4 regions of the Micromonospora sp. DT63 genome follow, and region 3 is predicted to be linked to each of the others. Evidence: riboswitches for the same ligand, from Rfam matches in the RefSeq annotation. Region 3 holds a riboswitch; each other region holds the start of a gene.
The links. A riboswitch is a leader RNA that binds a small molecule or an ion and turns the genes downstream of it on or off. The one in region 3 is predicted to bind cobalamin.
Positions count from the first base shown of each region.

Region 1 (7,531 bases), on a different contig from region 3:
CCGAGTACCTGCTCACCGACCCACCCGCCCGGTTGGCAACCGGGCGGGATGGCGAAGACGGCGGACCCGATCGGAGTGGTCCACTCGTTGAGCAGGTCCCGCTCGGCCAGGCGGCGCTGGATGGGCAGGTACTGCCGGGCGATGTCGGCCTGGAAGGACGTGAAGATCAGCCCACTGTCGGCGTGACCCTCCACGGTCGGCACCCCGTCGTAGTTGTAGGGCCGGCGCAGGATCTTGAACCGGTCGTCCGTGACGTGGGCGCGGGTCATGTGGGAGAAGTCGGGGATGACGGTGAGGCCGTCCGGGCCGGTGGCGGCGAAGTCGGGCTCGTCGTGTTCCGCCGTGCCCGTCAGGGGAGCGCCGGTGTCGAGCCGCCGGCCCACGGCGAGTTCGCGATCGGTGCGGCCGAGCAGATCCCAGGTCTCCAGGTTCATGCTGATCCGTCGCAGTACCACTGTGGTGCTGTCGCGCAGCCAGGCCGGTCCGTCGGCCACGAAGACGGCGGAGTCCATCGGCACCCCAGGCCGTGGGTTGGCCGTGCCGTCGAGCTGGCCGAACAGATTCCGCTGGGTGTGGCCACCCGGCTCGACGCCGGGGCTGCGCCGGAAGCCCTGCTGCACCCACCGCACGGTGGCGAACGGCCGGCTGTCCTTGATCAGAACCCGTTGGGCGTGGGCCACGGTGATCGCGTCGTCCGCGCAGATCTGCAACAGCAGGTCACCGCCGGACCAGGCCGGCTGGAGTCGGTCGATGCGGAACGACGGCAGGTCGGCGACCGACGGCGGCCGGCGGTCGTCGACGCCGGCGGCACGGTAGAGACCGGGCCCGAAGCCGAAGGTCACGGTCAGCCGCGCGGGCAGCAGCCCGAGTTCTGCCTCGGTGTCGGCCAGGGCCGGTCGGCCCTGGGTGAGCCGGGCCGCGTCGTCGGTGAGTAGCCGCAGCCACCGACCCAGCGCGGCCCGGTCCGTGCCGGGTCGCAGCGTGAGCGCCACGAAAGAGGCGTGGGCCTGCGGTTCGGTGGCCACCCCGGCCTGCCGTACACCGTAAAAGGGTTCGACCAGGCCGCCGACGCTCGCCACCGGCGTCGTATCGGCGGCGGCCTGCGGTCGTCCGGTCCCGTCGGTGCGGGTCGCGGCGACCGCCGCGCCACCGGCCAGCGCGCCTCCGGCGGCCAGGGCCCCGCCGGTGAGCAGGCCGCGCCTGCTCACCGGCCGGGCGGTTGGCGTGTCGGTCACGATGCCGGGCTCGTGCTCATCTCCGGCGTGGCGCTCATGCCGGGCATGGGCTCGCCATTGCCGGGGGCGTAGGTCTCCTGGGCGCCGGTGAACGGCTTGGCCACGGCGGTGAACTGCTGGGTCTTGCCGTCGGCGAAGGTGAGGGTGAAGGTCAGCTCGTCACCTGCCCGTACGGGCTGCTTGACGTCCATCAGCATCAGGTGGTCGCCGCCGGGCTCCAGCGGGTGCGTGCTCTTGGCCTTGATCACGATGCCACCCTGCTTGGCCTGCATGACCATCTTGCCGTCCTTCATGGCCATCTCGTGCAACTCCATGGGGGACACCGACGTCGTGGCACCGGTGACGGTGACATCCGTGTCGCTGTCGTTGACCAGGGTCCCGAAGGCCGCGGTCATCCCCTTGTCGGCCGCCTTCACCCACGGGTCGCGAATCGTGACCACACCAGCGGCGGCACTGGCCGACGCGGACGGATTCGGCGGCGCGGTCGACGACGCGTCGGACGAGCCGCAGCCGGCGGCACCGACCGCGACGAACGCGGCGGCGGTGGCGAGGACAACGGCCGAGCGCCGACGCGCTCCGACAGTGCGGATGGTGGGCATGAAGTCTTCCTCCGATGGTTGCTTGCTGCTTCGTTGGTCGGTCGCCGCAGCGCGAAAGTTCTGAGCTGGCGGGTCATTGCGGTCACGCGGCCGGGGTGGCGACCGCAGCGCGGTGTTCCGCGGGTCAGGCCGCCGAGCGGGTGCGTGCCGTGCCCGGGTGGGGTGGTGCCGGGCGCAGTCTGGGCCGCGTGGCCTGGAGCTCGTCGCCGGCTGCCAGGCGCCAGGCGGGGCGGTCGGCGCGGCCCTGCGTCGGCGGCCCGTCGAGTCGCCGCCTGGTCCGCGACAACGCGACGACGATCAGGTACCCGGCGAGCAGGAAGCCGTGGCTGACCAGGCGGGGAGGCTCGACCCGGCCGGTCATCAGGTCATTGACCGAGAGCAGCAACAGCGTGCCAACGAAGGCACTCAGGGTCGGCAACAGCCCGGTGGGAGGTGTCCGCCGGACCGCCACGAAGAGGAAACCCGCACCGACGGCGATGTTCCAGGCCGCGGCCTCGTGCCACAGGTGCCCGGAGGCCAGGGTGCCGGCGGCATCGTGGACGTGAGCGTCGGACGGGCCACGACCGATCTGCACCAGCCCCAGCACCAGTTGAAGAGCACCGATGAGGGCAAGCCCTGCGCGCAGGGTGAGCACGAGGCGGTCTCGCAGGCGTCGAGGCGCGGGGAGCGTGGCCAGGATGACGTGGGTGAGATCGGGTCCGGGCGCGGCGAGCGTCAGGCGGGCTCGTCGGGTCACCGCGGCTGCCCGGTCGTACCACCGCCGGCAGGTCGCGCACTCGGCAAGGTGTGCGTCGGCTCCGGCCTGCTCGGCGGGAGTCTCCTCGCCGTCAAACTGTGCCGACAGGATCTCCCGCCACTGCTCACACCCCATGTACCGGTAGTCGGTCGAGAGGGGGCGCTGGTTCCCGGGACAATCGGCGGTGTGGCGTTGTCGCGCTGGCCGTCGTCAGCCGGCGGACGTGCCGTGCTGTCGCCGCGCCGGCTGCGGGCTCGCGTTGAGCGCGGCAACCAGATCCTCGCGAGCCCGAGCCACCCGCGAGCGGATGGTGCCGACCGGGCACCCGCACACCTCGGCGGTCTCGGCGTACGACAGGCCGAGGATCTGGGTCGCCACGAACGCTTCGCGTCGGTCCGGCGCCAACGAGAACAGCAGATCGTTGAGCACGATCGCGCTGTCGAAGGCACCGCCCCGCGTGTCCGCGGCGTCGTGCCAGTCCGCCAGTTGGGTGGTGCGTGGACGTCTCGTCGCCGCGCGTACGTGATCCACCGTGACGCGGCGGGCGATCCCGAGAAGCCAGGTCTTTGCCGACGAGCGCGCGGCGAACGACGGCAATGAGCGCATCGCCCGCAGATACGTCTCCTGGGTCAGGTCGTCGGCCTCCAACGGGCTGATCAGGTTGGCCACGAAGCGCCACACGTACTGCTGGGTCGCGCGGATGAAGCGGGTGGCCGAGTCCTGGTCGCCCCGGCCCGCTGCGAGAGCCCAGGCGGTGATCTCCGCGTCGTCATCGGTCACCTGGTACCTCCGTGTCCGGTTCTGCCGGGCGTCCCGACCACGACCCATCAGGTTGACGACGGGTTGTCGTAGGTCCCGGATGAGCCTACGGCAACCGGTACGGACAAGATCCGTCAGCGGATCAACGAGCGCTGGGCGCGTCTGCCCGCGCGCCATGCTCGTCGAGATTGAGTCGGCCGACGGGCGCAACCAGTTCCCGGCTCGCGGGTCGGATTTCCAATCGTCCGCTCAGGGCAGGTTGATCGTGTAGTCGGCGGTGTGCACCTTCCCGCCTACCTGGAAGTCGAAGAAGGCCCGGTACCGGCCGGGACTCGGTGCGGTCAGCCAGAACTGGACCGCCCCGTCGACAAGTTCCTGTTCGGGGTGGACGTGCACGTAGCCCAGGTCGCCCTCGCGGACGACGACCAGATGCCCGTACGCGCCCAGGTACCGTTCGAGCTGCGCCGGCGTTGTCGTGCCGGCGTTCTTGACCTGGAACTGCATCGGCACCGTCACGCCCGTCACCGGGGTGCCGTTCATCGACACCGCGTACGGTCCGGCGGTCGCCTGAGTCTGCGCCGCCGGCAGCGCAACGGGGGTGTGCGCGCCGGGCACGGTGTGGTCGACGCCCAGCACGAGGGGTATCTGCCTGCCATCGGTCGCGGTGACGGAGAAGTCGGCGTAGACGCGGTAGCCGCCGGGTCGGGCCAGCGTCAGGGGAACACTCCAGGTGCCGTCGGGCGACATCGTCGGATGCAGGTGCTGATAGCCGGTCAGGTCGCGGCCAACCACGATCATGTGCAATGGCTTGTCGTGGACGACGGCGAAGCGGGTCGCCGGTTGGCGGTCGGTGCCGACGATGCGGAACCGGTAGTCGGCGCGTACACCGGCCGGCTGGGACCGCTCCAGCGGTTGCAGGGTGTACCCGTTGGCGCTGACCGTCGTCCCGGTGGCCAGGGTCTCGCCGGTCGAGCCGTCACCCGGATGGGTGTGGGGTCCGATCCCCGGCGCGTGTTGGTGCCCATCACCGGCGGACACCGCCGGCCCCGAGGCCGGCGACCCGCCGGCGGGCTGCCGGGCGTCGCTGGTGGCCGGGCGCTGATCGGTCGCGCCGATACGGGCCAGCCCGAATCCGGCCAGCAGCGCCAGCACCAGCCCACCGACGAGAAGCGCCAGGTGGGTGTTGCCCAGCCGGGATCCCGGTGCGGGCGCGATAGCGTCCACGTCGGAGGCTGCCGCCGAGGGGGCAAGGGCGGCCGGGGAGTCGTCGTCGGCACTGGCCGGGACCGTTGCCTCCCGATCCGGCGAAACCACATCGACGGCGGTGCGCGTCAGGGCCATGTCCGCCGCGCCGCCCGTGCGGGCCACGGCGGGCGCGTTGCCCTTGCGGGCCGCCGGTACGGCGTTGGGGCGCCGCCGCTTGCCGCCGGCAGTGGGCGCACTGGCGCCTCTGGCCGCGCCGGTCTTCCCGGCGGCGGGCTTGGCTCCGGATCGGCCACCGGGGCGGCGTCGGGCGGAGGTCGCCGGCGAGGTACGGCTTCGGCCGGTGGGCCTCGCCCTGCTGGTCGAGCGACGACGCCAAACGACCAATGCACCCAGCGCTGCCACGGCCGCCGCCGCCCAGCCGACCCAGACCATCGCCGTGGGGCCGTCGTCGCTCGACGCCACCGGTGGAGCCGCCGCCGGGGCGGTCGCAGACTCGGCCGCTGTGGTCGGTACCGCAGATGCTTGCCCGGGCGCCCGGTGCTGCTCGATGGCGGCCAGCAGCGCCGGGTCGGGCTGGTTCGTCGGCGGTTGCCACCCCTGGGGCGCGGCCGTCGCCCGCCCGCTGTAGCGGAAGGTCATCGTGCCGCGGACCGGGTCACCGTCCGAGGCGACCGACAGATAGCTCACCGAGTACTGACCCGCTGCGGGCAGATGCGCGAGGGCGATCACCGCGGGGAACCCCGTCGTGTACTCGCGCGGCTCGAACTGCCCGTTGACCAGGGAGTACTCGCGCACCGGCTGGTTCAGCGTCTTCGGCTCCCCGTAGGTCCAACCGTTGTCGACCCGGCTGCCACCCGGCGCGGTGATGGTGAAGTGCGCGTTGGCGGCGACCTTCTCGGTGAAGTACAGCTGCACCGAGGTCAACGGCGCTTTCACGGTGGCACCGGCCGCCGGGGTGGACATGGCGAGAGTCCCATGAGCGGCGGCCGGTTGAACGGACGCGAGCAGGGTGACCGCCGAGGCGAGAGCGAGTGCGAGCAGGCCCGAGGCCACCTGAGCAGGAGTCCGAGGGAGACGACGCATCTGAATATCCTCGCCGTGCCGAGACTTTGCGCAAGGGGTCGCGATCTTTTTCCTCACATAGCAAAAGTTGGATTCGCTGTGGTTCCGGTCCTGTGTCGCAGATGTGAAAGGCTGTGTCGCCTCCCGTAGGGCGGGCGAAACCTGCGCCGTGCTCCCCGCCTTCGATCAACTAGGCTGGCTGGTGGCGCTGGTTCGCCTGGCCGTATCCGGCTGGGCGGCGTAAGAGGGAACCCGGTGGGAATCCGGGGCTGCCCCGCAGCGGTGAGTGGGAACGACCGCCGTCATCAGCACTGGGCCAGCGGCCTGGGAAGCGACGGCCAGTAGGGGACCGGCGCAGCCGGTCGCGCCCGCGAGTCCGAAGACCTGCCGGCGCTGCGCACACGACCGTGTGCGCTGCCGTCGGTCTCGCGGGTGGACTTGCCGGGTGACGTGCGGCGTCTCAGCGCGGTCGCGTCCTCGTCAGCGTGTGCCCGTGATCCGGCGGTGTGGTTTCCCGAGGGACGGACTACCGCTGTGCACGACACCAGCATGATCGCCGGCCGAGCGCCGTCGGCGTCGCACCTGACCCTGTCGCAGATCATGGATCAGCACCACACGAACCTGATGGGTACGGTGCACGGCGGCCGGATCCTGAACCTCATCGACTCGGTGGCCGGTGTGGTCGCCGCCCGGCACTCCGACGGCCCGGCGGTGACCGCCGCGATCGACGAGACCGCGTTCCTGCGCGCGGTGCGGGTCGGCGACGTCGTGCACGTCGACGCGCGCATCACCTGGGCGGGACGCAGCTCGATGGAGGTGGCCGTGAAGGTGACGGCGGACCGGTGGGACCGTGCGGTGCCGCCCACCGACGTGGCCACCGCGCATCTGGTCATGGTCGCTGTCGACGACGACGGTCAACCGCGCGCGGTGCCGCCGCTGCTACCGGAGACCGACGGGGACCGGCGGCGGTACCGGGAGGCGGAGATCCGCCGGGAGCACCGGTTGGCGCTACGGCGGGCGTTGCTCGACGGCGCCGGGGAGGGCTGAGCCGTGCTCGGACTGTCCGCCGCGACGCTGGCCGGCTCCTTCGCCGCGATCGTCGTCCTGAGGCCGGCCGGCGCAGTGGACGTGGCTCGGTCACTCCTGGTAGGCAGACGGGTGTGCGGATCCTCTCACTGCTGCCGGCGGCCACGGACATCGTGGCCTTGCTCGGCCTGACCGGGCATCTGGTCGGCCGCACGCACGAGTGTGACTGGCCGCCGGGCGGCCTTGCCGGTGTTCCGGTGGTGACGGGAACGTCTCTGCCCGAGGCGTTGACGAGCCGGGAGATCTCGGCGGCGATCGCTGGCGACGCGCACCGAGGCTCGTCGTTGTACCAGCTTGACGTCACGCTGCTGGAGGGCTTGAGACCGGACCTGATTCTGACCCAGGACCTCTGCGATGTGTGCGCGGTCTCCTATGCGCGGGTCAACGACGCGGTCCGGCTGATCGACCTCGATACCAGGGTGGTGTCGCTGGAGGCGAGGACCATCGGCGGGATACTGGACACGGTCGACGCCGTGGCCGCGTTGACCGGCACGACCGGCAGGGCGGCGGAGATCCGGGCGGACGCCGAGCGTCGACTCGCCGCGTTGCCCGGCCCGCTGACCGGCGCGCCGACGGTGCTGTTCGTCGAGTGGCTCGACCCGTTGATGCCGGGCGGGCACTGGGTGCCGGAGCAGATCACCGCTGCGGGCGGGCGGTCGCTGCTGCTCGGGCCGGGAGTGCACAGCGTCCCACAGCACTGGTCGGTGGTCGCGGACCTCGCCCCTGACGTGGTGGTGTTCGGGCCGTGTGGGTTCACGCCCGAACGCACCATCGGCGAGCTGTCCGTGGTGGCCGCGCGACCCGGGTGGGCCGACCTGCCGGCGGTGCGTCAGGGGCAGGTGTGGGTG
Region 1 is NZ_JBNCKQ010000012.1:42,294-49,824, reverse strand. It holds gene ACLQ27_RS30290 (Dyp-type peroxidase) at 1-1,208, opposite strand, end outside; gene ACLQ27_RS30285 (copper chaperone PCu(A)C) at 1,232-1,834, opposite strand; gene ACLQ27_RS30280 (zf-HC2 domain-containing protein) at 1,959-2,705, opposite strand; gene ACLQ27_RS30275 (sigma-70 family RNA polymerase sigma factor) at 2,781-3,398, opposite strand; gene ACLQ27_RS30270 (copper resistance protein CopC) at 3,579-5,618, opposite strand; cobalamin riboswitch at 5,790-6,003, shown strand; gene ACLQ27_RS30265 (acyl-CoA thioesterase) at 6,147-6,644, shown strand; gene ACLQ27_RS30260 (ABC transporter substrate-binding protein) at 6,758-7,531, shown strand, end outside.
Region 1: it holds a riboswitch for cobalamin, as region 3 does, so the genes downstream of both, ACLQ27_RS30265 (acyl-CoA thioesterase) here and cobN (cobaltochelatase subunit CobN) in region 3, are expected to answer to the same signal.

Region 2 (7,531 bases), on a different contig from region 3:
AACAACCGGCGATCGAGGCGATCGTCGCGGTCGGGGCGACCGCCACCAGCAGCGAGTTGCGCAGCCCGTACTCACCGACCCGCTGGCGCAGCGCGGCCCACCGCGCGGTCTGCGTACCCTCGACGCCCCACAGGTCGGGCTGGAGCTGGCCCCGCGCGGCCCGGGTCTGCGCGTACGCCGGATGCGCGCCGACCTCGCGCGCCAGGTCGGCGGAGGTCTCCAGCGCGGTCAGGTACAGCTCCTCGCTGATCCGGGTGGACAGCTCCCGCGCGGCAGGCGAGTCGAACGGCAGCCGCAGCGCGAAGAACACGTCCTGCAGGCCCATCAGCCCGAGCCCCACCGGCCGCCACCGGGGGTTGCTCGCCGCCGCCTGCGGTGTCGGGTAGTAGTTGATGTCGATGACCCGGTCGAGGAACGTCACCGCCGTCCGGACGGTGGCGCGCAGTCGCGGCCAGTCGATGCCGTTCTCGGTCAGGTGGGCGGCGACGTTCACCGAGCCGAGGTTGCACACCGCGGTCTCGCCGTCGCTGGACACCTCGATGATCTCGGTGCACAGGTTGGACAGGTGCACCACGTTGCCCGACTCGGCCGTCTGGTTGCACAGCCGGTTGGCCGCGTCCTTGAAGGTCATCCACCCGTTGCCGGTCTGCGCCAGAGTGCGCATCATCTTCCCGTACAGCTCCCGCGCCGGCACCTGCCGCACGTAGCGGCCCTGCGCCTCGGCCGCCCGGTACGCGGCGTCGAACCGCTCCCCCCACAGGTCGGGCAGCTCGGGAACCTCGTTCGGGTCGAACAGCGACCACACCTCGTCGGCCTCGACACGGCGCATGAACTCGTCCGGGATCCAGTTGGCGAGGTTCAGGTTGTGCGTACGCCGGGCGTCCTCGCCGGTGTTGTCCCGCAGTTGCAGGAACTCCTCGACGTCCGGGTGCCACGGCTCCAGGTAGACGCAGGCCGCGCCCTTGCGCCGGCCACCCTGGTTGACCGCGGCGACGCTCGCGTCAAGGGTGCGCAGCCACGGCACGATCCCGTTGGACTGCCCGTTCGTGCCGCGGATCAGCGCGCCCCGGGACCGGACCCGGGAGTACGCGATGCCGATGCCACCGGCGAACTTGGACAGGCTCGCGACCTGGGCGTAGCGCTGGTAGATCGAGTCCAGCTCGTCGCGCGGCGAGTCGACGAGGTAGCACGACGACATCTGCGTGTGCCGGGTGCCCGAGTTGAACAGCGTCGGTGAGCTGGGCAGATAGGCCAGGCTGGACATCAGCCGGTAGAAGTCCACGGCCTCGTCCGGCGTACGGGACAGACCGCAGGCCACGCGCAGCAGCCAGTACTGCGGGGTCTCCAGCACCAACCGGGTGGTGGGGTGGCGCAGCAGGTACCTGTCGTAGACCGTGCGCAGGCCGAAGTACTCGAACCTCCGGTCGCCGTCCCGGTCGATGGCGTCGTCGAACGTTCCCGCGTGCGCGGCGACGAAGGCGGCGGTCTCATCCCCGATCAGCCCCTGCGCGTGGCCGGTCCGGATCGCCGCGCTGAACGAGGTGACGCCCTGTCGGCGTACCTCCCGGTCGATGTGGCCGGCCAGCAGCCGGGCGGCGAGGCGCGAGTACTGCGGCTCCGTACCGATCATCTCGGCCGCGGTCTGGATGGTCAGCCGGTCCCGCTCGGCCGTCGTCGCGCCGTCGTACAGGCCGCTGACCGTGCGGGTCGCCACCCGCAGCGGGTCGACGTCGGGCAGGTCGTCGGCCAAGCGCTCGACCTCGGCGACGAGCGTGCGCACGTCCACCGCCTCGCGGGCGCCGTCGCGTTCGCGGACCTGCGTCGGCGTACCCCGGCGGGCCGTGCCGCCGCCGGTCGCGGCTACCTCGGTAACTGTCACCACTCACTCCTCGCGAGCTTGAGACCTGACGGCCCTCGGCACGGGGAGACCGACACCAGCGGACGCCACGCCTCAGCGGGCGCGGATCCGAAAGGCGTCGGCCGTCCCACGCGGCCTCGGACCACCGCCCACCCGGATGCGGGTACGCGGCGCGCTGGCAGGTCTTCGGACTCGCGGGCACGACCGGTGTTCACCCGGTCCCCTACTGGCCGTCGCTTCCCAGGCCAAGTGGCGGCCCAGTGCTGATGACGGCTGTCGTTCCCACTCACCGCTGCGGGGCAGTCCCGGAATTCCACCGGGTTCCCTCTTGCCTCGGCCACCCTGGGATGAGTGGCCGAACCAGCTGCGGTCGACACCATATATAGGGGCGACTGGGTTTGTCACACCCCACATGTCGGGTCCGGGCGTGTCGCGGTCGTCGGTGACGGTCCTCGTCGATCCGGTCGGCGACGGCGGGCGCGCGAGCATCGGGCGGCGTCGCATTCGGACCTCGCCGCCGGCTTGACCGAGGAGAACCGGCACCGATACGGTCAACCCACTATCTGCGGCGACGCGAGGGAAGCCGGTGAGAATCCGGCGCGGTCGCGCCACTGTGAGCGGTCCCCGACTACGGGGCCGCGAGCCAGGACGCTCGGTCGTCCGCAGCCTTGCGATGGGGACGCGTCATCCCCGAGGAGGTTCGTGCACGCATGTCCAGTTCCACGTCCAGCCAGCCGCTGGTGCACCCCGCTGCCCCGACCCGTCTCCTGTGGACGGTCCTGGCCACCGTCGCCGTGCTCAGCCTGCTGGCCTATCTCGTCGCCTTCGACCAGGGTGCCGTCTCGCGCAGCGGGATGTACCTGCACGAGCTGATGCACGACGGCCGGCACCTGCTCGGTGTCCCGTGCCACTGACCGGCACCGGCACCGCACCCACGTTCGTCACGGTTCTCCTGCGCGGGCTGCTCGCCGGCCTGGTGGCCGGCCTGCTCGCCGGAACGTTCGCCTACGTCGTCGGCGAACCCCACGTCGAGGCGGCCATCGCCATCGAGGAGGCGGCGACACACGCCGACCCCGCCACCGGTGGGCACCAGCACGACGAGGACGCCCTGGTCAGCAGGAACGGCCAGCGCGGCGGGCTGTTCCTGGCCACCGCCCTCTTCGGCGCCGCGATGGGTGGCCTGCTGGCCACCGCGTACGTCCTGCTGAACCGGCGGCGGCGCACGGTGGACGACGGGTGGTCCGGGCTGCTGCTGGCCGGCGGCGCGCTGCTCGGGGCGGTGATCGTGCCGTTCGTCAAGTACCCGCCGAACCCTCCGGCGGTCGGCGACCCGGCCACCATCGACCAGCGCACGGTCACCTACCTGCTGCTGGTGGTCCTCGGCCTGGTGGCGGTCTGGTCCGGTTCGCTGGGTTACCGGGCGGTCGGCGAGCAGGCGCCGGTGTGGCTGCGCGCCGCGGCGGCCGTCGGCGGTTTCCTGCTGGTCACCGGCGTGGCCTACCTGGTGCTGCCGTCGTTCCAGGAGGTCCCGGGCGACTTTCCCGCCACGCTGCTGTGGAGCTTCCGGCTCGCCTCCCTCGGCACCCAGGTGGTGCTGTGGACCGGGATCGGCCTGCTCTTCGCCGCACTGATGCACCGGCAGCGCGCGGTCACCGACGCACGACTGGCCGGGTGAACCCCACCAGCCTGCGGCTGGTCGCCCACGGTCACACCGCCGCACTGCGGCGGGCCCGGTTCGGCGGGGACGACGCACTGGACGAGGGCGGCCGCAACGCCGCCCTCGCCCTGTCTCCCGGTGTGCTGGGTCGGCGGGCGCCGTCGGACGACACCGACGCCTGCCTGTCCAGCCCCGCGGCGGCGGCCGTCCAGACCGCGTACGCCCTCGGCCTCGCGCCCGCCGTGGAGACGGCGCTGGCCGACTGCGACTACGGCGACTGGACCGCCCGGTCGCTGCAGGAGATCGCCGGCGCGCAGCCCGACGCGCTGCGCGAGTGGCTGTCCACCCCGGACGCCGCGCCGCACGGGGGCGAATCCGTCGCCGCCGTGCACGAGCGCGTCGGCCGGTGGCTGGACGGACAGCGCGGCCTCGGCCGACGGGTCACCGCCGTCACCCACCCGCTCGTGATCCGGGTCGCTGTCGTACACGCCCTGGGACTGCCGCTGGTGACGTACCGGCAGTTGGACGTCGAGCCGTTGGCGATCGTCCGGCTCACTGACCACGGCCGACGGTGGCAGCTCCGGCTGAGCGCGCCCCCGGCACCCGTGACCGGCTGACGAGGGTCGACCACGGCTCCTGTAGAGCTGCCCCAGATGTGGGGCGGCATCGACGGACCCGGGCCCGACGGGATCGGATCGTTGGTCACTGCCCGGCGCCGGCACTGACCGTCAGCGCCGGCGTCGCCGGAGGATCGTGGCCGTCGGCGGCGCATGGACGCCGGCGGGCGGCGCGGCGGCGGGCGGCGCGGCGGCGGGCGGCGCGGCGGCGGGCGGCGCGGCGGCGGCATTGACGTTCAGCGGGATGGCAATGCCGGGCGGTGGGTTGCAACAGGGCGTCAGAGCCGGACAGCGGTGGGGTCTGGGCGACCGGCAGGCGCATAGGCCGGTGAGCGACATACCGCAGAGGTATAAATATGACTCTGAGGTATGTGCCTCACGGGCGACAGGGCCTCACCGGCCGCGCGGAGCGACAAGCCACGAAAGGCCGTCAGCCGAGCGGGCGGACCCGGAACGGGTGTCGGGCGGGCCGTGGAGCACGGCCCGCCCGACTGGTGTCGTTCCCTGCTTACTTCGGGGCGGTGACCGTGAACGGTTGGGACACCGCCGTCTTCGACGTGACGCCGGACAGCGTCACGCTCGTCACGCCCGGCTGCGCCGAATCCGGAACGGTGACGATCGCGCCGGAGACCACGCCGTCGCCGTTCGCACGCACCGTGCCGACCACACGACCCTCGCCGACACGAACCGAGATCGCCTCGTTCGGCGCGAACCCGGAACCGTCGACCGTGATCGACGAACCGCGTGGTCCGGACGTCGTGGGCAGCGACACCCGCGGCTCGTAGGCCGGGCTCGCCGGGCGCGCGGTCACCTGGACGGTGGCCGTCGCCGGCGTACCCGAGGAGGCGCCGGTGGCGCTGACGGCGTACCGGCCCGGTGCCGTGTCCCCCGACGTCGCGACGGAGGCGCGGACCGTGCCCGTCGCGGACGCCGAGACCGTCACGCTCCGCGTCGTGCCGGCGGCCAGAACCACAGTCACCCGCTCGCCGGCGGCGAACCCGCTGCCGTCGACCGTGACCGTTTCACCGGCGGCGACCTGCTGCGTGCCGGACACCGCGAGCGTCGGTTGCGGCCCGGCACGCCGGACGGTGACGGCGAAGGTGGCCGTGCTGCTCGACAGCGTGTCCCACGCCGTGACGTGCACCGTGTAGGTGCCCTCCCGCACGTAGGTGTGCTGGCCGCTCAGCGCGCCGTCCGCGCCGACCGTGACGTCGTCCGGGACCGTGCCGTCGCCCCACTGGACGCGGGCGCGGTAGCCGGCCGCGCCGGGGACACCGCCGGTCACCGACCCGAGGTTCGCCGCGAGGACCTTGCCGGCGTCGACGCTCTGGTCGGCGGGGGTGGCGGTCGCCAGCGCGGCGGCCGGCGTGCCGTCGTCGGCGACGGCGAACACGTGGATCCGGCCCGCCGAGCGGGGATCGCCGGTCTGCGTCGGCAGGGTCACCGAGACCAGCGTCCTACCCGCCGGGATCTGGTACGGCGTGGTGGCGAACAGGAACGGCTGCGCGCCGTCGCGGCTCGTGCCACTGAGCCGGTACGCGGATTTCGCGACGACGATGTTGCCGTACGACGGGGTGCCGTTGGCGTTGCCGCCCAGCGTCCAGTCACTGAACTGGATCGGGATGCTGGCGGTGCTGCCGTCGCTGAACGTCGCCGTGCCGGTGGTGCTCTGGTTGCCCTGCGTGCCGGCGCCGATGAACGAGATGTTCCGGGCGTCGGACGGCAGGTGCAGAGCGATCGTCGCGCCGTTGCCGGTGGCGTTGTCCGGTTGCCCGGCCGGGACCTGCGGCAGCGTGAAGCCCAGCGCCGTGCCCGGCACCTGCTGCCGCTGCCCCTGCGTCACGCCGGCTGCGGCCAGGGCGGCCCGCGAGTACGCCCACGACTTCGCGTCGCAGTCCGCCGCGAGGGTGCCCTCGTCGCCGACGCACACGGTGTCGAACGCCGCGGTGAGACCGTTCTTCGGCGCGTACGCGACGTCGACGCCGACCGTCACCGAGCCCTGGCCGGTGCCGTCGGTGACGGTGACGTTCGCCTGGTGGTAGCCGGGCGTGGCGTAGGTGTGTTCGCCGCTGACGCGGTACACGGCCCGCGAACTCAGCGTCAGGGTGCCCGCGGTGGCCGGTGAGCCGTCACCCCAGTCAATCGTCGCGCGGTAGTCCTCGGCGACGCCGCCGGTGACGGTGGCCAGCGCCACCGTCGCGGGTGCGCCGGAGAGCGCGTGCGCGCCGTCGGTGGCGGTCACCGTGATGTCGCCGCCGGCCAGGTCGAGGTCGCCGCCGGCGAGCAGCTCGATCTCGGCGAGGGTCGGCTGCGCGGCGCCGACGGTCTTCGTCACGACGAGGCGGAACTGGGAGTACCGCCCCGGCTTGTCGATCTGGAACGGCCGGGTCTGGTTGCGCCAGCGGAACACCTCGCCCGCACGGGAGTCCAGGGTGCTCCAGGTGAGGCCGTCGGTGGAGCCCTGCAACCGCCAGTCCGCCGCGTCACCGGCGCCCGCGCCGGAGGTGATCGTGTAGTACGTCGGCTTCTGGCGGCCACCACGGGAGGCCCAGCTGATCTGCGGCGTGCCCGACGACGCGGTCAGCTGCGTGGTCGACGAGTCGTCGAACAGCTTCGACGCGTCCTGACCGCCACTGGAGGTGGCGGTGCCCAGACCGGGGCCGGTGACGTCCTGCAACGGCTGCGGCGCCGCGTCACCCTTCGTCAACGACGGCGGACCGTCGTTGCGGCCGGTGCCCCAGGACGACGGGTTCGGTCCCATCTGGAAGTCGATCGTGCCGCCCCGGGCGAGCGCGGACACCTCGACGGACACGCCGCGCTGCTTCTTGCCGTTGACCGTGACGCTCTGCACGTACACGTTGCGGGTGCTGTTGTTCGCGGCGTTGACCACGATGTCGCCGGTCGGGCGGTGGACCGTCATCCTGGTGAACTGCGGCGAGCCGATGGCCCAGTGGGTCGAGCCGGCCTGCAGGGGGTAGATGCCCAGCGAGCTGAGGACGTACCAGGCCGACATCTCGCCGTTGTCCTCGTCGCCCAGGTAGCCCTGGCCGATCTCGCTGCCGACGTACAGGCGCTGCATGATCTCGCGCACGGTCGCCTGCGTCTTCGCCGGTGCGCCGGCGATGTCGTACAGGTACGGAATGTGGTGCGACGGCTGGTTGCTCATGCCGAGCTGACCGAGGCGCACCGCGCGGGCCTCGAGCATCTCGTGGATGATCCCGCCGTAGCCGCCGGGGCGGTCGGCGTTCTCCGGGGTGGCGAAGAAGGTGTCCAGCTTGTCGCGCAGGGCCTTCTGCCCGCCGTACAGGTTGATCAGGCCCTGCGGGTCCTGCTGAGCGGTGAACGCGAAGTTCCACCCGTTGGTCTCGGTGTAGACGCCGCCCCAGTCCAGCGGGTCAC
Region 2 is NZ_JBNCKQ010000007.1:205,476-213,006, forward strand. It holds gene ACLQ27_RS24925 (ribonucleoside-diphosphate reductase subunit alpha) at 1-1,882, opposite strand, end outside; cobalamin riboswitch at 2,019-2,238, opposite strand; cobalamin riboswitch at 2,437-2,510, shown strand; gene ACLQ27_RS24930 (CbtB domain-containing protein) at 2,569-2,772, shown strand; gene ACLQ27_RS24935 (CbtA family protein) at 2,763-3,533, shown strand; gene ACLQ27_RS24940 (histidine phosphatase family protein) at 3,530-4,132, shown strand; gene ACLQ27_RS24945 (GH92 family glycosyl hydrolase) at 4,641-7,531, opposite strand, start outside.
Region 2: it holds a riboswitch for cobalamin, as region 3 does, so the genes downstream of both, ACLQ27_RS24925 (ribonucleoside-diphosphate reductase subunit alpha) here and cobN (cobaltochelatase subunit CobN) in region 3, are expected to answer to the same signal.

Region 3 (7,531 bases):
GGATTGAGTGCATTCCTCTCCCTTGATCAACCCTCCTTCGAGCTACCGCCCGTTTCTGTCGGGTGCGCGTCTCGTCAGCCTGCTCTCATGCGCCGTGCAGCGTATTGCCAGGAATCGGTGCTGAACTGGAGAGGCGTCCGAGGAGAGGGGCTGAGCATGGGCTGGTTCAACCGGCGGTCACGGGGCACCGAGGCGACCCCGACGAAGCTGGACCGCGAGGCCACCCGGGACGATCTCGCCGCGCTGGAGTCGTTCGTCGCCAGCCGGCGGGGAGTGGAGTTCTACCTGGAACCGGAGACCACCGCGACCGACACCACGGTGGTGGCGATCGCCCACGACGGCGAATGGATCCGTCGCCGCACCGGCACACCCCGCGCGGCGGGCGCCATCGCCCGCAAACACGCGGTGCCGCTGTACGAGGCGGCCCGCACGGGCTACCCGGAGCGGATGCGGGTGTGGAATCGGGCCCACCCGGAGCGCCACGCCCGCTGATCGGGCCTGCTGTCCCGGTCAGGCTGCCGCACGCGCCAGCGACCGCTCGACGAGCGTGAGGATGTCCGGCAGCAGCAGATCGTTGCCGCCGACGGTGGCGGTTGCACGGGTGCTGTGGGCAGTGCCATCGAGGTCGACCACCTGAGCGCCAGCCTCCTGAGCGATCACTACACCGGCGGCGGTGTCCCAGGGCTTGTTGTTGAGCATGATGAACGCGTCGATCCTGCCCTGGGCCAACCACGCGAGGTCGATCGCGGCGGAGCCGTGCATGCGTACTCGCTGAACGTGCCGGGTGAGTTCCTCGGTAATGGCGAGTCGATCGGCGTTCTTCCGGCTGGCGTCGGCACCGACGGCGTAGTCGCCGATGGCGACGACGGCGTCCTTCAGGTCGCTGACTCGGCTGGCGCGGATGCGGTCGCCGTTGGCGTACGCGCCATGTCCCTCAACGGCGTGGTAGCGGGTGCCGAGGAACGGCAGGTCGATGACGCCGAGGACGGATCGGACGCTTTGGACGAGACCGAGCGAGATTCCGCACAGCGGTGAGCCGTGGATGAAATTGACGGTCCCGTCCACCGGGTCGAAGGTCCACGTGAGTGTGCTGGCGTTACCACTGGTGCCGTACTCCTCGCCGAGGAACCCGATGTCGGGTGCCTTCGCGGCCAGAAGCTCGCGAACCTCTCGCTCGATGGTGTAGTCCAACTCGGAGGCCATGTCACGGTCGTCCTTGAAGGTGAGAGCACCAGGCTGGACGGTCCGCATAAGGCCATGCGCCAGATCGATGGCCTCGTGTGCGAGCGGAAGGAGATCGACGTAGTCATTCATGGCTGGCTGCTGCGCTCCCAGAGCGAGGTGAAGATCCCGTCGAATACCGCGTACAGGCCGGAGGTGTGCACGGTGCGTTCGATCACCATCGTCGGGCAATCGACGCCGCGCATTCGCGGCAGATAGTGCTGGACGACGCAGAGCCGGTCGTCGATCAGGAGGACGTTGGCACGGATCGACTCGTCGTACACGCGCACGGCGAGACGGTCACGCGCGCCCGACGTGAGCTGGGTGCGGATCCGGCGCGTCAGGTTCTGAATGTTGAGGTCGGTGAGCGCGCTGAGATGCCCCTGCGGATAGTCGTCCTCGCGCTCCTGCCGTCTGATCGCCTCGCCCCCGGGGTCGAGGAAGAGGCAGCGGAGGTGACCGCCACCGTCGAGGAACCTCAGAAGCTGAGTGTCGGCGTACTGCTGGCAGATGATGTTGAGTGACAGGCCGGCCGCCCGGATGTCCCTGGCATTGTCGAAGAGGACGTGCGGAGGAAGTTCGGCGGTGAAGTCCGACCGGCTGGCGAAGATCGCGGCAACATCGGCATACCGGCCCGGAACAGTCATGTCGAATTGTCGTTCATCGACGTCGTGTATTGCGGAGGCCGATTGATGCTCGCCCAGAAGGAGTGTCATCTGAGCGTGCCTGGGCATGGACAGGCCGGCGCAGATACGGGTCAGGACGTCAATGCTGCTGACCCGTCGGGCGCCGCTGGTGATCTCGCTGACCTGAGCCTGGCTGAGGCCGGTGGCGCTACCCAGAGTGGTCTGGCTCGCTCCGGTGGCATGCTGCACGAGCCGGAACACCTGAGCGATGTCCCGGGCGGCCAACGCGTCGAGCAGGTCCGCGCTGTCCCAGAGTGACTGGGGAACGGTGAAGGGTCCAGTCGTTCGGACGGGCACGGTGGCTCCCTTCCCGCGTGGGACGAGGGTCACTGTAACCAGCGGCCGAAGTGAACTGCCGTGGCGACATCCGGAGGAAGGATGAAAAGTATCCGTCGAGGAACCACCCGCCGTGATGGGATGCGACGGCTACGGCCAGCATGGTCAGGGGGTGAGACTTCCGTGCCGCCCGCACTTGCCGATGCGACCCGCTTGGCTGTGCCGCAACTGTGCCGCCCCGTGGCCGTGCTCTCGGGCGCAACTCGACCTCGTCGGGGAGTTCTACGGTCATTCCCTCGCGCTTGCCCTCTATCTGGCGTCCTGCATGAACGAGGCGATCCAGGACCAGTTCAACCTGGGCGGTCATCCCGACCTCGTCGAGATGCACGCGCGTTTTCTCGGCTGGCTGTCTCTGACTCGTCGACCCCGCCACCGTCGGCCCGAGCGGTGAACCTCGCCGGCAACACCTCTGATCGCAATATGTCGATTAATCGTGGCCGTTGGCGTGCGCAGGGGTGGCGTTGACCGGCAGCCGACCGGTGTGGCAGCATTCGCGGCCTGACGGCAGTGAAGGAAGTCGGTGCGAATCCGACGCGGTCCCGCCACTGTCACCGGGGAGCGATCCCCCCTCGTGAGTCACGGCCGTGTGTCTGCGGTTGGAAGGCCGGGGGAGAGCGTCGATCCGGAAGCCAGGATACTTCGGCCGTCGGGACGTACCCCAGGGCGTGGACACCCGAGGAGGACCCGATGACGCTTGGCGTCTCCATCATCATCGACGGCTGCTGCCGTCTTGCGCACCGCGGCCGTGCCGTCGCCGCGATCGGCATCGTCTCCGTTCACCGCTGAGTTCCGGACCGCCCCGCCCGTCGCTCCCGGCCGCAGGCCGCTGAGCCGGCCGGATCGCGGCGTCCGCTGAACCCTGCGCCCATCCCACGTCGCCAGGCCGCTCTCGCGAGCGTGCCGACGTTACCGTCCGGAGCCTGCCGTGCGCGTTCTGCTGCTCTCCACCGCCGACACCGACCTGCTGGCCGCCCGCGCCAGTGACGCCGACTACCGGCTCGCCAACCCGGCGCGGGTGGCGGCCGACGAGGTGCCCGCCCTGCTCGACGGCGTCGACCTCGCCGTCGTACGCCTGCTCGGGGGTCGGCAGGCGTGGCCGGACGGCCTCGCCGCGGTCCTCGCCGGCGGCGTGCCGACTGTCGTGCTCGGCGGGGAGGCGGTGCCCGACGCGGAGCTGATGGCGGTCTCCACCGTGCCGTCCGGAGTGGTCACCCAGGCCCTCGCCTACCTTGTGGAGGGCGGGCCGGACAACCTCGGACACCTGGCCCGGTTCCTCTGCGACACCGTGCTGCTCACCGGCGAGGGGTTCGCCCCGCCCGCGCCCACCCCGGCGTACGGCGTGCACGGCGACCACCCGAGCGACCCGGATCGGCCCACCGTGGGGATCGTCTTCTACCGGGCGCACGCCCTCGCCGGCAACACCGCCTTCGTCGACGTCCTGGCCGAGGCCGTGCGGGAGGCCGGCGGCAACCCGCTGCCGATCTTCTGCGGCTCGCTGCGGGGCCTGACCACGGGCGCGGGCCCGCTCGGGCTGTTCGCCAGCTGTGACGCGCTGCTGGTCACCGTGCTCGCGGCCGGCGGCGCGGTCGCCGCCGACGCGTCCGGGGGCGGTGACGAGGACGCGTGGGACGTCGGCGCGCTCGCCGCCCTGGACGTGCCAGTCATCCAGGCACTCTGCCTGACCAGCACCCGGGAGCAGTGGGCCGCCAGCGACGCCGGGCTGTCCCCGTTGGACGCGGCGATGCAGGTGGCCATCCCCGAGTTCGACGGCCGGATCGTCACCGTGCCGTTCTCGTTCAAGCGCATCGACGCGGACGGCCTCTCGGTCTACGCCGCCGACCCGGAGCGGGCCGCCCGGGTGGCCGGCATCGCGGTGCGTCACGCCCGGCTGCGGTACGTGGCCAACGCCGACAAGCGGGTCGCCGTGGTGCTCAGCTCGTACCCCACCAAGCACTCCCGGGTCGGCAACGCCGTCGGGCTGGACACCCCCGTCTCGGCGGTCCGACTGCTCGCCGCGCTGGCCGAGGCGGGTTACCACCTTGGGGACGCGCCGGCGCCCGACGACGGCGACGCGCTGATCCACGCCCTGATCGCCGCGGGCGGGCACGACGTGGAGTGGCTCACCCCGGAGCAGCTGGCCGCCGCCGAGGCGCGGGTGCCCGGCGAGACCTACCGGCGGTGGTTCGATCAGGTGCCGGCCGGGCTGCGCGAGCGGATGCGGGAGCACTGGGGTGAGCCGCCCGGCGAGCTCTACACCGACGGCGGGGACCTCGTGCTCGCCGGGCTGCGCTTCGGCAACGTGGTGCTGCTCATCCAGCCGCCGCGCGGCTTCGGGGAGAACCCGATCGCCATCTACCACGACCCGGACCTGCCGCCCAGCCACCACTACCTGGCCGCGTACCGCTGGCTCGCCGCGCCCGTCGCGGACGGTGGCTTCGGCGCGGACGCCGTGGTGCACCTGGGCAAGCACGGCACCCTGGAGTGGCTGCCCGGCAAGGGCCTCGGCCTGGCCGCCGACTGCGCCCCCGACGCGGTCCTCGGTGACCTGCCGCTGGTTTACCCGTTCATCGTCAACGACCCCGGCGAGGGCACCCAGGCCAAGCGCCGCGCGCACGCCGTGGTGATCGACCATCTGGTGCCGCCGATGGCCCGCGCCGAGACCTACGGCGACCTGGCCAAGCTGGAACAACTGCTCGACGAGTACGCCACCGTGCAGGCCCTCGACCCGGCCAAGGTGCCCACCGTGCGGGCCCAGATCTGGGACCTGGTGCGCGCCGCCGAACTGCACCACGACCTGCACGCCGAGGCGATGCCCGACGCCGACGACTTCGACGACTTCGTGCTGCACCTCGACGGGTACCTCTGCGAGGTCAAGGACGTGCAGATCCGCGACGGGCTGCACATCCTCGCCGACGCGCCGACCGGCGAACCCCGGGTCAACCTGGTGCTCGCCGTCCTACGCGCCCCGCAGATCTGGGGCGGCGCCCACGCCCTGCCCGGCCTGCGGCAGGCGCTCGCCGCCGCGTACGGCCTCGACGAGCAGGAGCTGCTCGCGTCGCCCGGACAGCGGATCGCCGTGCCCACGGTGCTGACCGACGCGGTGGACGGGCCGGCCGGCACGGCCGCCGACGCCGTCGACCTGATCGAGGCGCTCGCCCGGCGGCTGGTCGTCGGCATGGAGACCCTGGACTGGGCCGTGGACGCGGTCGACGCGGTGGTCGCGGAGGTGACCGGCCAACCCATCCCGGACGCCGCCGCGGTGCTGCGGTTCGCGGCCACCGAACTGGTGCCCCGGCTGGCGCGCACCACCGACGAGCTGAGGAACACCCTCGGGGCGCTCGACGGGCGGTTCGTGCCGCCCGGCCCGTCCGGTTCGCCCACCCGGGGCCTGGTCAACGTGCTGCCCACCGGCCGCAACTTCTACTCCGTCGACCCGAAGGCCATCCCCAGCCGCAACGCCTGGGACGTCGGGGTGGCCCTCGCGGACTCGCTGCTGGCCCGGCACCTCGCCGACACCGGCGCGTACCCCCGCTCGGTGGGGTTGACCGTGTGGGGCACCAGCGCCATGCGCACCCAGGGCGACGACATCGCCGAGGTGCTCGCGCTGCTGGGCTGCCGTCCGGTGTGGGACGAACGGTCCCGGCGGGTCACCGGCGTCGAGGTGGTGCCGACCGCCGAACTGGGCCGGCCCCGCGTCGACGTGACAGTGCGCATCTCCGGCTTCTTCCGCGACGCGTTCCCGCACGTCGTGGCGCTGCTCGACGACGCCGTGCGGCGGGTCGCCGCGCTCGACGAGCCGGACGAGGAGAACTACCTGCGGGCGCACGTCGCCGCCGACCTGGCCGAGCACGGTGACGAGCGCCGGGCCACCGCCCGGATCTTCGGCTCCAAGCCCGGGGCGTACGGCGCGGGCCTGCTGCCCCTGATCGACGCCCGGACGTGGCGCAGCGACGCCGACCTGGCCGAGGTGTACGCGGTGTGGGGCGGCTACGCGTACGGCCGGGGCCTGGACGGGCGGGAGGCGCGCGCCGACATGGAACGCTCCTTCGCCCGGATCGCGGTGGCGGTGAAGAACCAGGACACCCGCGAGCACGACATCGTCGACTCGGACGACTACTTCCAGTACCACGGCGGGATGGTGGCGATGGTCCGTCACCTGACCGGCACGTCACCGGCGGCGTACGTGGGTGACTCGGCGATGCCGCACGACGTGCGCACCCGCACGCTGGGCGAGGAGACCCGGCGGGTGTTCCGGGCCCGGGTGGTCAACCCGAAGTGGATCGCCGCGATGCGCCGGCACGGCTACAAGGGTGCGTTCGAGCTGGCGGCCACAGTGGACTACCTCTTCGGCTACGACGCCACCGCCGGCGTGGTCGACGACTGGATGTACGAGCACCTGGCCGCCGCGTACCTGTTCGACGACACGACCCGGGAGTTCCTGGAGCGGTCCAACCCGTGGGCGCTGCGTGGCATCACCGAGCGGTTGCTGGAGGCCGCCGACCGGGGGCTGTGGGCCAAGCCGGAGCCGGCCACCCTGGACCGACTCCGTGACACGTACCTGGCCAGTGAGGGCGACCTGGAGGACCGAGCATGATCACGTACCCGTTCAGCGCGGTGCTCGGCATGGCCGACATGCGGCTGGCGCTGCTGCTCAACGCTGTCTCCCCGGCGATCGGCGGGGTCCTCGTGCGCGGCGAGAAGGGCACCGCCAAGTCCACCGCCGTGCGGGCCCTCGCCGCGTTGCTGCCCCCGGTGCTCCGCGTCGCCGGCTGCCGCTTCGCCTGCGATCCCGCCGAGCCCGACCCGGGCTGCCCGGACGGGCCGCACCCGGCCGACGCCACCGCCGAGACCCGTCCGGCCCGTCTCGTGGAGCTGCCGGTCGGCGCCGCCGAGGACCGGGTCGTCGGCTCGCTCGACCTGGAGAAGGCCCTCGGCGCGGGCGTACGCGCCTTCGAACCGGGCCTGCTCGCCGCCGCGCACCGGGGCGTCCTCTACGTCGACGAGGTCAACCTGCTGCACGACCACCTCGTCGACCTGCTGCTCGACGCGGCGGCGATGGGCCGCAGCCACGTCGAGCGCGAGGGTGTGTCGGTCAGCCACGCGGCCCGTTTCCTGCTGGTCGGCACCATGAACCCGGAGGAGGGGGAGCTGCGCCCGCAGCTGCTGGACCGCTTCGGGCTGACCGTCGAGGTGGGTGCCAGCCGCGATCCGGAGGTGCGGGTCGAGGTGGTGCGTCGCCGGCTCGCCGCCGACGCCGACCCGGCGGGCTTCGCCGCCCGGTGGGCCGA
Region 3 is NZ_JBNCKQ010000001.1:627,309-634,839, reverse strand. It holds gene ACLQ27_RS03030 (hypothetical protein) at 157-492, shown strand; gene ACLQ27_RS03025 (inositol monophosphatase family protein) at 511-1,314, opposite strand; gene ACLQ27_RS03020 (DUF5919 domain-containing protein) at 1,311-2,204, opposite strand; cobalamin riboswitch at 2,729-2,905, shown strand; gene cobN (cobaltochelatase subunit CobN) at 3,169-6,837, shown strand; gene ACLQ27_RS03010 (VWA domain-containing protein) at 6,834-7,531, shown strand, end outside.

Region 4 (7,531 bases), on a different contig from region 3:
ACGTCTTCTGCGATGAACTCGCCAGCGGACTCCACGTAGACGACAAGATAAACAGGCTCTGGTGCCGCCGCCCAAAACCGTATGTGGTCCACCTTCACTCTGACCTCAACGCTGTCGGCGGCCTGGTAGATCTCCAGCGGAAGCGTCTTAGCCCTCTTACTCTTGGCCTGGAACCACACTCGAAACTGACTCGTCCGCCTGACACCCTCTCCTTCCAGGAAGAGGTGCAGGCCCGTGTCGATCGCCGCTCGGTCGTGCTCATAGCTGAGGACCAACCCGTGCCGAGTTAGCAGGGCCTTCAAGTCGGCCATATAGACCGCCTCCAGGACGTCACTCTCACCCATATCTGGCAAAACCACACCATCCCACGTCGCAGACGGAAACCTCGTGCCCTACGACAGTGACTGCCGACCCGCTCCTCAGGCACTCTCAGCAAGCCGTAGGCGGTAAAGACTCATGACTACCTGCGTCCGAGAAGAAAACTCAACTCAGGTGGTCTTGCCGACGCGTGGTGACAACTGCGCCTGGGCGAACCGCTGTGTCGGCTCCGCCTGAAACGCGGTGCCTGTCCACGCCGGCTGAATTTACACGCAGCGTCGACAGCGGCGGCTCGCCAGCCCGTGGCGGATAGCCGACAAAGATGCCAACCATGCGGGGACTGGGCTCACACCTTGACGTGGCTATGCCTGGATGTCGATCAGCGGCATGGCGCAACCGATGGGTCGGAGCTTAGATAGCTTTGGCGTTCATGGCTCAAATTTTTGCTTGCGGCGGTTGATGTAGAGCACTCGGCCGCTGGCCAGGACCGCGGCACCAGAAAGCAGATTCGCCGTGACGGCGGTTCCGACACTGTGGTCGTCCCAGCTGTCGGTTACTGTCACGGCTATCACGATGGCTTCGAGAAGTCCGGCGAGGATCCCGAGGGACCACAGTAGGCCGCGTCCGATTGTCGCCCAGGCGCTGCTCTTGGCTGTTGGTGCGCGGAGGGCGCTTGGCGGGATACCGATGGCTGCTTCGATGGCATCTCGCATCTGCTGCATCTCGGCGTTGACGGATCTGGGGAAGGAGACTGAGGAACCGTCTTCCATGGGAGGTCGTCCCGCGCCAGGTCCGAATCGGCTGATCGGTGCTGGCTGGACGCCTTTCTGGATCACCTGGAGGTAGCCATAGTGCAGGGAGGTTGCCGGCCTGAACGAGACCCCGGCGACATCGCTGATGTGTAGGCGGCGCTCGCCCTTCATGACGGGCCCGAAGCCATCCTTGCCGATGACGACGGACTGGCCATCAAATGCCGCATGGCCGAGGACACCTCGCGCTCGAAGGACAGGCGCGGCGGCTCTGCGCGCCGGGGGTGCTGCCTGGAGTGTGGGCACCGCATGTCCCAGTGGCTCAGCAACCACCATCATCCCCTCACCCATTCCGAGTTTGCGTGGGCGTTGGGGCGACGGCCCGTTTACGACGTGATGATAGACGTACTCGTAGAGTTCATCGACAGTGATCCGACCGTCGCGGTTCGAGTCCGCGGCGCCGGTGGCGACGCCAGCTACAATCGCTTCGGTGAAGTAGGAGGTTCGCGCCATTGGTGATTCGACGTCTTCGAAACTAGCCTCATGCTCACCCGACGCGGTAAGTACCGCGACCCCGCTGCCCTGAGGTAAGCCTCGGACGAGTACGTCAACGTCGGCTTCGCCGCTGGACCGGGCCTGCATGCCCGTGATGAAACTCCCGCTGAAGCAGCAGTCGACGAGGATGAGCGTGGACTTTGAGCGGCTGTCGTAGATGCGGTCGCGTACCCACTCGGCGCCTACCCCAGTCGCGCTCGGGTATTGCTTCTCGGTGTCAGTAAATGCGAAGTACAACTTGCCCTGCCGGTCCTGAAGCCCGTGCGTCGAGAAGTAGATCAAGTTCAGGGCATCATCAACCCGGGCTTCAAGCATGAATGCTTCGATGGCACGTTGCGCCGCACGGGTTGTGCAGTCGACGTCAGCGAACACCTGCGCGTACCCCGCCTCGTACAGCATGCGGGTCATGTCCTCGACGTCGCGACGAGGCGATCTGAGTTGTGCCAGCGACGAGTCGGCGAACGTCCCGCAGCCGATCAGCAACGCCCTACGCTGGCGGGTCGCCTCTGTCATGACCCGCTGTTCATCCGGTTCAGGTAAGCGGCGACGAGTTCGTCGCGTTGCGCCTTCGACACACGCCCCTTGAAACGACGGCCGTCGATCTCAATCTCGACGTCGGCCGGCTGCCGGCTCAGCCACGACGCGATGATGCCCATCAGGCTCTCGACCACTATCGGCGCCAGCGTCACAGCCAACGCGCCAGCCGCGACCACCATCCCAGACTTAGCCCCGGCCGGTGCGTCCGCAGCCGTATCCCACTCGGCGCTGGCTACGTCCGTGGTGAGAACCTCTCGTCGAAGCCCAGCGGTCAGGTCCTTCACACCATCTGCGTCCAACTCCGAGCAGCCCACTCGCACAGATATCTGAAACTGATTCATCGAATCCCAATCCCGCCCGCGCGCGTCGGGCCTGGACGATCGCGGTCCGTGGCCTGCGGCGCATACGCCTTCGGCCAAGGGTCTGGCCCCACACGCAGCTCGGGCTACGTGTTGCTGGAGCACGGTGTCGTAGCCAATGCTCGATGCAGGATACGCGGCATCCCACCGCCGACGCGCTTCCTCTCGTCGGCCCGCCGTGATACTCGGTGGCCGTCCGCTATTCGCAGCGCTGCGACGTGCTTGCGTGTCCGATCTGGCTCCAGATCGAGCAAGGTCAGGGGCCGCCATTTCCCGCTTATCGTCGGAAGCTGCTCAATCAGTTCTGAGGTTCATGACCAGCAGAGGCTGTTCCAGAGTGGGCCGAGGCTGGCGCAGCGGTGGCAGCGGCGAACGTTGGGGCTGCTTGGAAGTGCGCCCGGCGGGCCGCGCGCCGGAACGCGCCGAGTACCGCCGGCCCGGCCAGGGTGACGAGGACAGCTGTGGTGATCGCCCGCCCGGTGTCCCAGCCCAGCGAGGTGACGGTGAAGAAGGTCAGATACCGGTGCAGTTGTTCGAGCACCGGCAGGCCGGGCTGGTAGGCGATCGAACTGGTCGGGTCGAGCGAGAACGGCCAGAACGACAGGTTGAGCATGAAGCCGAAGAAGTATCCAGCGACCGCTGCGTAGGCGGCGAGCAGGACGATCTCGGCCCGTCCCCGGACCCGGGGTAGCAGGCCGGCGAACATGCCGACCCAGGCGCAGCCGAACATCTGGTACGGCATCCACGGTCCCACTCCCCCGGTGAGCAGGGCGGAGGCGAACAGCGAGGTGCAGCCGAGCGCGAAGCCGAAGCCCGGCCCGAAGACCCGACCGGCGAGCACGAGGATGAAGAAGACCGTCTCGATGCCCGCCGTGCCGGCGCCGAGTGGCCGCAGGGCCGCGTTGATCGCGGACAGCACACCCAGCATGGCGAGCGCCTTGGCGTCGATCCTGCCGTCGGCGATCTCGGCGAAGATGACGGCGAGGACCAGGAGCAGCAGCACGCCGAACATCAGCGGTGGGGTCTGGGTGGAGCCGAACGTCCCCGGCGCGACGACGAACGGCCACAGGAACGCGACGAAGCCCAGGAACGACGCCATGGTGATCGCGAGCACGGCGCGCAGGGGCACGCGGACCGCGACGTTCAGTGTCGTCATGCGGGCACCGCCGGGTCGTCGAGGGCCGCGGCGACCTGCCCGACCGTCAGGTACGGCAGCGGCGCGAGGATCTTCGCGACCTGCGGGGCGAATGTCGGCGACGCGGTGAGCACGGTCGGGACGGGTCCGTCGGCGACGATCTCGCCGTCGGCCATCACCACGACCCGGTCGGCGGTGGTGGTGGCGAACTCGACGTCGTGGGTGGCCACCACGACGGCGCGTCCCTGCGCGGCGAGGTTGTCGAGGGTACCGGTGGGGCGGTCAGCGGCGGCTCGGCCGCCGCTGACCACTCGCCGGCCGATCTGCCCGCCGCCGTTCCGGCACGGGTGACGAGGTCGAGCGCGGCGACCGTGACGAGGCCGGCACCGCGACAGCGGCCAGAGCCGCCAGTTGCGTCAGCTCACCGGGGCGTCACTCTGGTGAGGACAACCGTGGCATGCGCCTGACCCCGGTCCCCCGGTACGTGCGGGCGCGGCGAGCAGACCCTCCAGGCGAGCCACTCGACGTTGCGTGTCCTTCAACTGCTGGCGAAGCTGCTGCGCCTGAGCCTCACTGGCACCGAGTTGCCGACGGGCGGCGTCGAGCCGCTCGAAGTCGCCCGCTGTCAACACGACCATCGACTGCCCGTTCATCGTCACGACACGGTGCTCGATCTTCCGACGCATCGGGCCCCTTCGGATGGGCGGGCGGTGGGCGTTGCGGCTGCCCGCCGGGATCCGCCCGTGGGCGGATCCCGGCGGACCATCATGCCGGCGGGGACTGGGCGGTGTCGGCCAGGAGTAGGGACAGTTCCCGGACCAGGTCGTCCATCGACTGGCCGCTCTGCGCCTTCACCAGACCCAGAGCGAGATCGGCCAGCAGGTAGAAGCCGAGCGTGCGGGCCTGCTCAGAGCCGAACGCCGACATCAGTTCCTCCGCGCCGGCGAGGTCACCGCGATGCTTGGCGGCGATGACCCCGGCGGCGCGTTGGACGATCTCGGCCGCCTCGGGGGTGTACCCGCTCACGCCGGGTCAGATCTTCGGGGTGGCGGCGCGGGCGGCGTCGAAACGAGCGGTGACGTCGGTCCAGTTGACCAGGTTCCACAGCCGGTCCACATAGTCCGGGCGCACATTGCGGTACTGCAGGTAGTAGGCGTGCTCCCAGGCGTCGAACACCAGGATCGGGGTGGAGCCCTGCCCGACGTTGCCGTGGTGGTCGTAGACCTGCTCCACGATCAACCGTTGGCTCAGCGGCTCCCAGGCCAGGACACCCCAGCCCGAGCCCTGCACGCCCTTGGTCGCCGCCGACAACTGACCGGCGAACCCGTCGAACGAGCCGAAGTGCTCGTCGATCGCCGCCGCCAGCTCACCGTCGGGACGGTCACCCCCATCTGGGGACAGGTTGTTCCAGAAGATCGAGTGCAGCACGTGCCCGGACAGGTTGAACGCGAACGTCTTCTCCAACCCGACAAGCGTCGCGTAGTCGCCCTTGTCGCGGGCCTCGGCGAGCCGGTCGAGCCCGTCGTTGGCGCCCTTGACGTACGCGGCGTGGTGCTTGTCGTGGTGCAACTCCAGGATCTCGCCGGACATGGCGGGCTCGAGTGCGCCGTAGTCGTAGGGCAGGTCGGGCCAGGTTGTACACGGCCATGAATACGTCCTCTCAGTGCTGCCTCAGCTTTGCTGTTGCCATTATCTTGCAACAAGGACGGAAGTCCGGGAACAACCGGACTCCCGGCTCATCCCGCGCCGGGGCGCGCGACCGGGAGATCGGCCCGCCACAGCGGCACCGAGGATCAGCTCACGGCCCGTACGATGGTCGGCAGTGCTGGTTCGTCGCACCGTCTCGGTGCGGCGTCGTAAGAGGGAACCCGGTGCAAGACCGGGACTGCCCCGCAGCGGTGAGTGGGAACGACCGCCGTCATACGCACTGGACGCGTGAGCGTCTGGGAAGCGACGGCCAGTAGGAGACCGGTTCACGCCGATCAGGCCCGCGAGTCCGAAGACCTGCCCGCACCGCGTACGCGCCGCGTGCGCCGCCGTCGGCCTCTCGGGAGGGTCAGGGCGAGGCCCGGTCGTCGTCCCGTGCCCTGCCGTGTCCTTCGAGGTGGTCGGTGGTCGACCTCGAGGGAAGGACACCTGTCCCGTGACCACACCGTTCGGGCTGAGCACCGTGCTCGGCTATCCCCGCATCGGACCGCACCGCGAACTCAAGCACGCCGTCGAGTCCTACTGGGCGGGCCGGATCGATGCCGACACCCTTCAGGACACCGCGGCCGGCCTGCGCGCCGACGTGTGGCGCGCGTTGCGCGACGCCGGACTGGACGCCGTCCCGTCGAACACGTTCTCGTTCTACGACCAGGTGCTGGACACGACCGTCCTGGTCGACGCGATCCCCGACCGCTTCCGCCGCCTCGGTCTCGGCGACCTGGACACCTACTTCGCCATGGCGCGCGGCGCGGGCCGGGAGCCGGCGCTGGAGTTGACGAAGTGGTTCGACACCAACTACCACTACCTGGTGCCGGAGGTCGGCCCAGACACGCCGTTCGCCGCTCGACCCGACAAGGCGGTGCGGGAGTACGCCGAAGCCAAGGCGCTCGGCGTCACCACCCGGTCGGTGCTGGTCGGGCCGGCGACCTACCTGCTGCTGTCCAAGGCCACCGAGGACGCGCCGGAAGGGTTCCGACCCTTCGACCGGCTCGATGATCTCGTCGCCGTTTACGAGGACATCCTCGCTGCCCTGGCCGATGCCGGCGTCGCATGGGTTCAGCTCGACGAGCCCGCGTACGCCGCCGACCGCACCCCGCAGGAGATCGCCGCGCTGCGCGCCGCGTACCGTCGGCTCGGCCTTCTGCAGCATCGCCCACGGTTGTTCGTCGCGTCGTACTTCGGTGATCTCGGCGACGCGTTGCCGGCACTGCTGGGCACGCCGGTCGAGGCGGTCGGCATCGATCTCGTCGCCGGGCCGGGCAACCTGAACCGGCTCGCCGCGGCCGGCCCGCTGCACGGCAAGACGATCGTCGCGGGGCTGATCGACGGACGCAACGTCTGGCGCACCGACCTGCGCTCCGCCGCCGCCACCGGCGCCGCGCTGACCGGCCTGGCCGACCATGTCGCGGTGTCGACGTCCTGCTCCTTGCTGCACGTGCCGGTGGACCTCGCCGCCGAACCTGACCTGGACCAGGACCTGCGTGGGCGGCTCGCGTTCGCCAGGCAGAAGGTCGACGAGGTCGTCGCTCTGGGCCGCGCGCTGCGCGACGGCGTCGGTGCCCTGCCGTCTGCCCCGCCCGCCGTCCCGGCGGCCTGGCGTAACGACGGAGTGCGGGCCCGGCTCGACGCGATGCGCCCCGAGCACCGACGGCGCGGCCCGTACGCGCAGCGGGCCGCCACCCAGCAGGCCCGGCTGAATCTTCCCCCGCTGCCCACCACCACCATCGGATCCTTCCCGCAGACCCCGGAGCTGCGGCAGGCCCGCGCGGCGCACCGGGCCGGCCGGCTCGACGACACCGGCTACGCCGAGCGGATACGCGCCGAGGTCGCCCACGTCATCGCCGTGCAGGAATGACTCGGGCTGGACGTGCTGGTGCACGGCGAGCCGGAACGCAACGACATGGTGCAGTACTTCGGCGAGCAGCTCGACGGGTTCGCCGCCACTGTCAACGGCTGGGTGCAGTCGTACGGCTCCCGGTGCGTACGCCCACCGATCATCTACGGCGACGTCACCCGGACCGGCCCGATGACCGTCGCCTGGTCCACCTACGCGCAATCACTGACGAACCGACCGGTCAAGGGCATGCTCACCGGACCGGTGACGATCCTGGCCTGGTCGTTCGTCCGCACCGACCAACCCCTCGCCGACACCGCCAACCAGGTCGCCCTCG
Region 4 is NZ_JBNCKQ010000012.1:34,024-41,554, forward strand. It holds gene ACLQ27_RS30220 (hypothetical protein) at 1-344, opposite strand, end outside; gene ACLQ27_RS30225 (caspase, EACC1-associated type) at 747-2,135, opposite strand; gene ACLQ27_RS30230 (hypothetical protein) at 2,132-2,443, opposite strand; gene ACLQ27_RS30235 (ECF transporter S component) at 2,817-3,674, opposite strand; partial or broken gene ACLQ27_RS30240 (cobalt ABC transporter ATP-binding protein) at 3,671-3,937, opposite strand; gene ACLQ27_RS30245 (superoxide dismutase) at 4,419-4,679, opposite strand; gene ACLQ27_RS30250 (superoxide dismutase) at 4,686-5,243, opposite strand; cobalamin riboswitch at 5,463-5,679, shown strand; partial or broken gene metE (5-methyltetrahydropteroyltriglutamate--homocysteine S-methyltransferase) at 5,824-7,531, shown strand, end outside.
Region 4: it holds a riboswitch for cobalamin, as region 3 does, so the genes downstream of both, metE (5-methyltetrahydropteroyltriglutamate--homocysteine S-methyltransferase) here and cobN (cobaltochelatase subunit CobN) in region 3, are expected to answer to the same signal.